DNA from 2 places in the Sporosarcina sp. CAU 1771 genome. Region 2 is predicted to be linked to the other one. Evidence: riboswitches for the same ligand, from Rfam matches in the RefSeq annotation. Region 2 holds a riboswitch; the other holds the start of a gene.
What was found. A riboswitch is a leader RNA that binds a small molecule or an ion and turns the genes downstream of it on or off. The one in region 2 is predicted to bind thiamine pyrophosphate.
Positions count from the first base shown of each region.

Region 1 (4,431 bases), on a different contig from region 2:
TTTGAACGTCTATGTCGATCGATACAATTTCTTTCCCTAAATGAAAACTTACAGTAGGGAAATTAAATAATTCAACGAATGCCGCAGAGAGGATATGCTGACCCGCATGTTGTTGCATATGGTCAAAACGATGTTCCCAGTTAATCATGCCCTCCACTTTATCCGCTGAACCAAGACTTTTCTCCAAGAAATGGCGGATTTCACCATCCACTTCCTCCACATTATGTACCGCAACTCCGTTCAACGTTCCGATATCAGACGGTTGTCCACCACCTGATGGATAAAATGAGGTGTTTTCTAAGACGGCAAAATAAGTACCATCTGAATCTTGGGACTCGTGAACAAGTTGCGACACAAACTCTTTACAGTAAGCATCTTTGTAATAAAAACGGTCTTTCAACATACCAACAACTCCTAGTTTTTTATTAAGTTTATCATAAAAGGAAAAGCTTAAACCAAAAGAGGTTTAAGCTTTGTCTGTGCTACGAAAAATTTTGTTTGGATTGAGTAAATTATCTGGATCGAGTGCTTTTTTAATTTTATTCATAACGAGCAATGCAGGTCCATGTTCTTGTTCCTGGTACTTCGCTTTACCGATTCCTACACCGTGTTCTCCAGTACATGTGCCCCCACGTTCAAGCGCATAGGTGACAATTTTTTCATTCAATAAATCAGCTTTAGCAATTTCCTCAGCGTTGTTTAAATCAATCATTAGGAGCACGTGGAAATTACCATCACCAACATGGCCGACAATTCCACCTGGCATTCCAAGTGATTCAACTGTTTCACGTGCATAATTGACTGCACCTGCTAATTCTGAGATGGGGAGACAGACATCTGTTACCATCATTTTTTTACCAGGATGACCGTGAATAAAAGCATAGGCTAAATTATGACGAGCCTCCCACAGTTTGTTGCGAGCCGCATTATCCGTTTCGAATTCAATGCCTTCACAGTGATGATCTTCGACGATTAACTTCATAAAATCAACATCTTGCTTTAATCCTGCTTCGTTCCCGTGAAACTCCATAAATAGAGTTGGTTTTTCTTTGTAATCTGTTTCACTGAAAAGATTTGATTGTTTCATTGATGGTTCATCCACTAATTCGACTCGAGCTATTGGGATACCGGCTTGTAAGATGGAGACAACAGCTTCTACCGCATCATTCACAGTAGGAAAAGAAGCACGTGCCGCTGTTACACGCTCAGGTATGCCATGAACGAGGAGGGTCAATTCTGTAAAGCAGCCTAAAGTTCCTTCAGAGCCAACAAAAATGCCGTTTAAGTGAAGGCCGGACGCAGACTTCGCAGCCAAATTACCAGTGTGGATAACGGTTCCGTCAGCCATCACGACTTCTAAATCCCGAACTTGGTCACGCATAACGCCATATTTTACGGATGTAGTTCCGCTGGCATTGGTTGCTGCCATTCCACCTAGTGTTGCGTCTGCTCCTGGATCAACGGAGAAAAACAAGCCATGCTTTTTCAGTCGTTGGTTTAGCTGTGAACGCGTTACACCCGGTTGTACTTTGACAAGAAAGTCATTTTCCTTCACTTCTAAAATTTCATTCATAAGGGAAAAGTCGATTGTAATTCCGCCCTCATAAGGGATGATATGGCCTTCCAAACTCGTGCCAAGTCCAAAAGGAATAATGGGAACTTGATGCTCAGTCGCAAGCTTCATAACTTCACTGACATCTGCAGTCGATTTTGGGAAAACGACGATATCAGGCAGACTTGGTGTATGGTAGGATTCATCTCTTCCGTGAAGTTCCTTTACCGTTTGGTTGACCGAAACTTGGTCGTCATTTAGGATTTGTTTAAGGGAGTTGACTATGTTTTCTATTGAATTCATTCTGTTAATCTCCTTATGTTAGATGTACGAGACATCAGTAGTTTACTAAAAAATATGTATTCAATTATTGTACGTACCGTTTTCCATTATACTACAAAAAACTATCGAATCCATCTGAACTAACTTTTAATTGTGAAAAAATAGAGTCGGTTTTGGAGTGCTAATTTTAAAAAGATTTGCAATTTAAGTTTAATGTGATAATCTTTAGAAGAATTCAGCGCTGAATTTTGTAAGCTATCAACCAATTGAATATATCTGCTAGGGGGGCCTTTCTAGGCTGAGACACATCTGAAGATGTAAACCCTTTGAACCTGATCTAGTTAATACTTGCGTAGGGAAGCAGCTGAAAAACTACAATCAGGTTTTATAAATATGTAGTCAACAGCCGCTTTCCGACTTTGGAAGGCGGTTTTTACTTTGTCTGAAATAAAAAGTGAATTACACAGGAGGAATTATTCATGATAACTACTAAAACTAAAAAATTTACAGATAGACTGTTTGAAAATGCACAGCCAATTTGGGAGAAGAGTCACAATCATCCCTTCGTACAGGAAATTGGTAAAGGGACACTTGCGGAAGATAAATTCATTTATTACATGAAACAAGACTATGTGTACTTAGTTGACTACTCAAAGTTGTTTGCGGTTGGCGTCCAAAAAGCCCTCGATCTACAAATGATGCAAAGCTTTTCAAAAACACTCAACGATACGATTCATTTTGAAATGGATTTACACAGGGCATTTGCAGCGGAATTTGGAATTAAGAATGAAGAACTTGAAGCAACTGAACCAACTCCTACAAATTTGGCATACACACGTTATATGTTAAATGTTGCTCAAAATGGATCGTTAGTTGAACTTGTCTCTTGTTTATTGCCATGTGCTTGGGATTATTGGGAAATTGGTAAGTTGCTTCGAAAACAGTACGGCGACCAGTTGGCAACAAATAAGTATTCGAAATGGATTGAGACGTATGACTCTGAAGAGTTTGCAGCAGGTGCGAAATGGTTGATTGAACTCATGGATCAGCTGACTGAGGGGAAACCAGAGCGTGAGTTGGCACAAATCGAAAAACACTTCCAAATGACATCTAAATATGAGTACCTGTTTTGGGAAATGAACTATACGCAAGAAAAATGGCCGATTTAATTAGGTATGGGGTTGTAGACAATGACGTTAGTACTTAAAGACATCTCGTATTCATTTTTCAATGAAAATAAAGAGCCCAAAAAAGTGTTGTCCGGACTGAATCTAACAATTGAACAAGGTGAGTTCGTTTCGCTGATTGGCAAAAGTGGTGCGGGAAAAAGTACGGTTTTAAGACTAATAACAGGATTGCTTACGCCACAACAAGGATCGATTACTGTAAATGGAAAGCCGATTGCGTTGGGGGATGTGGGATATATGCCCCAACGTGATTTGCTCCTACCTTGGCGAACGGTTATTGAAAACATGGTTATTGCTGGAGAAATCCAAAAGGATCTACTGATTACGAAAGAAGAAGCTCGCGAATGGTTGGAACGCGTTGGTCTTCTTGACTATGAAAATGCACTTCCTAAGGAGTTATCAGGAGGGATGCGGCAACGAGTGGCTTTTTTACGGACATTATTAACCGGAAAAGAAGTGTTGCTGCTAGATGAACCCTTCGGAGCACTGGATTCATTAACCAAAAAAGAGATGCAAACATGGCTCTTGTCCATTTGGCAGGAGTCGGGCAAAACGGTGTTGTTCATCACGCATGACTTGGAAGAAGCGGTGTATATGAGTGACCGCATTGTGCTACTTTCACCCAATCGTCCAACTGAGGAAATTGCAGTGGGATTAACGCATCCGCGAACGAAGGACATGCAAAATTCAACGGAATTGGTTTTGTTACGCCAGGAATTGGAGAAGAAGATTGCTTATGACAACGATTAAAAAGTGGTTCCAGTCGTACGCATTGTTCATTACTTCAGCGTGTATTCTCTTATTGGGTGTGGAGTGGCTTGTTCGTTCAGAAGTTGTCCCAGCGTACATTATCCCAGCGCCGTCAAAAGTCGTGTTGGCGATTATAAATAATTGGCAGGCACTCATTTTTGAACATTTACGTGCGACGATGCTGGAATTTGGCATTGGCTTTGCGATATCTGTTATTGGTGGTGTGGGGTTAGCTGTTAGTATGTTTTATTCGAAAACAGTTGAAAAACTGATGTATCCTGCTGTACTTATTTCACAAACGATTCCAATCATTGCTTTGTCCCCAATATTTGTCCTTTGGTTTGGTTATACAATTTGGAGCAAAGTTGCAGTCACGATACTTATCTCGTTTTTCCCGGTCGTTGTCGGAACGTTTGATGGCCTTCGTTCAACGGACAAAGAGTATGTGGAGTTGCTTCGAACGATGGGGGCAAAAAGAAGACATTTATTTTTCAAGTTACAATTCCCGTCTGCTTTGCCCTCCTTTTTTTCGGGGTTGAAATTGGCCATTGTCTCCGCTTTAATCGGTGCAACAATCGGTGAGTGGCTCGGCGCAAGTGAAGGACTTGGCTATTATAGCCGCCGCATGTCGGGGAATTTAAATGCAGAAGGCGTATTTGC
Region 1 covers NZ_JBTLRN010000023.1:6,815-11,245, forward strand. The annotation lists gene ACXYMX_RS13460 (alanyl-tRNA editing protein) at 1-403, opposite strand, end outside; gene ACXYMX_RS13465 (FAD-binding oxidoreductase) at 467-1,855, opposite strand; TPP riboswitch at 2,106-2,210, shown strand; gene tenA (thiaminase II) at 2,314-3,003, shown strand; gene ACXYMX_RS13475 (ABC transporter ATP-binding protein) at 3,025-3,771, shown strand; gene ACXYMX_RS13480 (ABC transporter permease) at 3,758-4,431, shown strand, end outside.
Region 1: it holds a riboswitch for thiamine pyrophosphate, as region 2 does, so the genes downstream of both, tenA (thiaminase II) here and ACXYMX_RS10150 (ABC transporter substrate-binding protein) in region 2, are expected to answer to the same signal.

Region 2 (4,431 bases):
ATTGTAGCCGATGCAGCACCCTGGATACCATAATCAAGAACGAATAAAAACACATAATTCAAGACTATATTTACGAGTGATCCTATAATTAAAGCAACCATCGATAAAATCGGTGCACCATCATTTCTTACTAATATACTAAAGGCGTTTTCTACAGTGAAAACTACACCAAACAAAAGCAAAATGTTCATATAATCAGCTACATATGGAAATGTATCAGCATTTGCTCCCAGCAGATAGGCTAGTTCCGTTCTGTAAATAAATGCAGTCAGTCCTATGATCATCGATAAGATCATAATGGCAACCATTGCATGCGAAAATATGACTTGGCCTTCTTTTGTACGCTTAGCACCCATAGATATAGAGTACCGTGTTGCCGCCCCAATCCCTATCCATAAAGACATCGCAACAAAAATCGTGTATACAGGAGTAGCAATTCCAATTCCAGCAAGTGCAACAGAACCCAATCGGTTCCCAACCATAATTCCATCAGCCACAATATTGATAGCCATTAAAAGCATCCCAACCGTTGACGGGATTAAGTATCTTATGAAAGATTTACTAACAGTTTCAGTATCCAAGCGGTTGATTACCTGTCTATTCTTCATACTCGTTTCCTCATCTTCCAAAAAACCGATAAACGATTTTAGTTTTTATAGTTTTTCAAAGTGAAAAAATAACTGACATGTTTAGTGTCAGTAAGTCATCCTTATACTTTTGTAACAATTCCATTTAGTAGAACATCGACAATCGTTTCAAATCCTTCTGTCACAGATATACTGTGTTCGAAGAAAAATTGACGATCTAACGTTAAATTTGCAGCATCAATAATTAACTTCATCAGTAAATCTATATTCATCTTTTCGATGACACCTGTTTGTATACCTTCTTCTAGAAGTTCCTTTAATTCATCCCACTGGTTTAGCTCTAGATTCACTCGTTCCCATCGGTCAGGGTAAGACCTCTTCAGCTGCTCTAATATACGCAGGTCATAAAATTCATTATGCTTCGGCACAACCACAATTGTTTTACGTATTTTTTCCACCAATGTCAAATCGGGATTATCAATAATTAAGCGTGTTTGTTCATCAAACTCATCTAGAGTCAAGTCAATGATGGAATCCAAAATATCAACTTTTGAAGAAAATTGTTCATACAACGTCCGCTTACTAATCCCTAGGCGCTTTGCCAAATCATCCATTGTAAATTTTACACCGTTCAATCGAGTTTCTTCTATAAATGCATTAATAATACGAGTTTTCAACATATCTTCCTCCAATAAAACCAATAACACCAAATAAGTTTTCTCAGTTTAATTATAAAACATTTATGATTCCTATGCAAATTTAAACTTTCACCAACAATATTAAACTACTTTACATTCTCTTACACCGTTATTTATGAATTTTCGCCCTGTATTAAATAGTCATTATTCTCTCTACACTTGATTCATTTGAATAAGTATGGCAAAGTAGAAGTTGTACAATAATTAAAACTTCATGCGTTACATTTATGTGGGGGTACCAGTTTTACTGGTTGAGATATACTTTGCAAAGTATAGACCCTTTGAACCTGATCTGGTTAAAGCCAGCGGAGGGAACATACTCATTAGCTAGTCTATGGTTATGCGTTCTTCGGTTGTCCGGAGTACGCATTTTTTTGTCTTTCTTTTGTAGACTTAGTATTCTATTAAACAAAGACAAAGACTCCGAACACAATTGCGCCAAAGTGCAATTGGATTTCAGTAAATCGTTCACTTGTAATTGCTATGAAAGTTGAAGGAGGAGCAAGATTGAAAAAAGTTTGGTTAGTTGCCTTACTCAGTCTGTTACTTTTATTGACTGCATGTGGCGGAAACACGAGCAAGGAAAAGGAAAATGGTGAAGAACTACAGAAAATACAATTTGTCCTTGATTGGACACCCAATACAAATCATACGGGCATTTATGTAGCACAAGAAAAAGGTTTTTTTGAAGATGAAGGCCTAGATGTAGAAATTTTATTGCCTGGAGAAGCGGGTGCCGATCCACTCGTTGCTGCCGGTCAAGCTCAGTTTGGAGTTGGAGCCCAAGAAGCGATTACAGAAGCACGTGTACAAGAAATACCTATCGTTTCAATAGCTGCAATTCTCCAACATAACACATCTGGATTTGCATCACTTACAAGCGAAAATATAGAATCACCTAAAGATTATGAAGGTAAATCATACGGTGGTTGGGGAGCACCCTTAGAACAAGCAATTATCTCTACTTTGATGGAAGCAGAAGGTGCAGATGCATCAAACGTCGAATTTATTAATATAGGTAACTCTGACTTCTTTACAGCAGTCGAGCGAGATATTGATTTTGCATGGATTTACTATGCTTGGACAGGTATTGAAGCAGAACTTCGAGGGATCGATATGAATATGCAATATTTAAACGAGTACTCAGAAAAACTCAATTTCTACACCCCTGTTCTGACGACAAATGAAAAAATGATTGCCGAAAATCCCGAAACAGTAAAGGCTTTTGTAAAAGCTATTGCAAAAGGATATGAATTCGCAATAGATAATCCAGAAGAAGCAGCAGAAATACTCATAGCTGCAGTCCCTGATCTTGATGAAGAACTTGTAAAAGCAAGTCAAAAGTGGATTTCTCCAAAGTACAAGGACGATGCTCCACGTTGGGGCGAACAAAAACTGTCGATTTGGGAAGGCTACGCTGAGTGGATGACAGAGAACGATTTACTCGATATTGAATTTAAAGCGAATGAGGCATTTACGAATGAGTTTTTACCGGAGTAAGCAATTTCAGGAATTAAAAACCAGGAGGAAGTACAATGACAAACGCATTGGTTAGTATTCAAATCATACCGAAAACACCTAATGGGGAAAATGTAATTCCCTATGTAGACGCGGCTATCGCAGTAATTGAAGAGGCGGGCATTCCTTTTCAAGTATCTCCACTAGAAACAACGATGGAGGGTAATTTACCTCAGCTACTTGAAATTGTCCAAAAGATGAATGAGAAGATGATCGAACTCGGTTCCTTAAGTATTATTTCACAAGTTAAAATCTTATACACTGAGGGTGCATCAATGAATAAATTAACGGAGAAATACCGTTGATAAATGTGCTGAAAAAAGGATGGCGACCCTTAGCGGTCCTCATCCTTTTACTCACTCTTTGGGAAATTGTCGGTCGTTCTTTCGCAATCCCAGCATGGCTGTTGCCTGTTCCTACCCAAGTATGGAATGAAGCCATTCAAGGATGGGAACTGTACGCAGGACATATAGGATCCACTGTCAAACTTACGCTGACAGGATATGCAATTGGAAGTTCTGTTGGACTTGCAGTGGCTATCCTTTTATTCCGAATACCTAGTTTACAGGAAGCTTTCTATCCTTTACTCATTTTATCCCAAAATATCCCTACGATTGTATTAGCACCTTTACTAGTTATTTGGTTCGGATTCGGGGTGTTGCCTAAAATCATCATCATTGTTTTAGTTTGTTTCTTTCCAATTACGATTGCGACCTTGGACGGCTTACGCCAAACAGACCGAGACTTGTTGCATTATATGAAAATGGCAGGCGCATCCAATCGACAGATTTTTTGGAAGTTAGAATGGCCATATGCACTTCCATCCATTTTTTCAGGTTTAAAAATTGCAGGTACATACAGTGTTATGGGGGCCGTTATTTCCGAGTGGCTAGGAGCAAGTAAAGGAATCGGCGTGTATATGACGATGGCCTCTTCTTCCTTTAAAACAGACCGAGTATTTGTTGCTATTGCGTTAATCATGCTATTAAGTTTAACTTTTTTCGCTCTGATTGCACTCGTTGAAAGAAGAATGTTTAAGTGGCAACGACAAGGAGGTGGCCCATCGAATGGGTAAATTAGCTTTACAAAACATTTCAAAATCCTATGAGACAAACCATGTCCTGAACAATGTTTCATTTCATGTAGATGAAGGGGAATTTGTATCCATCGTTGGTCCTTCCGGAAGTGGTAAGAGTACATTATTCCAACTCATTGGTGGTCTCTATCCTCCTGACGATGGAGCTATCATGCTGGATGGGCATAAAGTTAATAATTCTAGAGGACATATAAGCTATATGCCTCAAAATCCATCCTTGTTTCCTTGGCGTACCATTTTAGAAAACGTTTTATTAAGCTCTGAAATCGTGGCAGAAAAAGATACAGAGCAAGCTATAGAACTAATTGAAAAAGCAGGTTTAAGTGGCTATGAAAGTGCCTATCCACACCAATTATCTGGCGGAATGAAGCAGCGTGTAGCTTTTATTCGAAGTTTACTAAGCCCGCAATCCATCATTTGCTTGGACGAACCCTTTTCTGCACTCGACGAATTTACCCGTTTTGAAATGCAAGAATGGCTGCTTTCCATATGGGAGGATTATCGGAAATCCGTATTGTTTATCACACATAAT
Region 2 covers NZ_JBTLRN010000013.1:4,269-8,699, reverse strand. The annotation lists gene ACXYMX_RS10160 (MATE family efflux transporter) at 1-608, opposite strand, end outside; gene ACXYMX_RS10155 (TetR/AcrR family transcriptional regulator) at 710-1,264, opposite strand; TPP riboswitch at 1,507-1,616, shown strand; gene ACXYMX_RS10150 (ABC transporter substrate-binding protein) at 1,769-2,785, shown strand; gene ACXYMX_RS10145 (thiamine-binding protein) at 2,821-3,108, shown strand; gene ACXYMX_RS10140 (ABC transporter permease) at 3,105-3,878, shown strand; gene ACXYMX_RS10135 (ABC transporter ATP-binding protein) at 3,871-4,431, shown strand, end outside.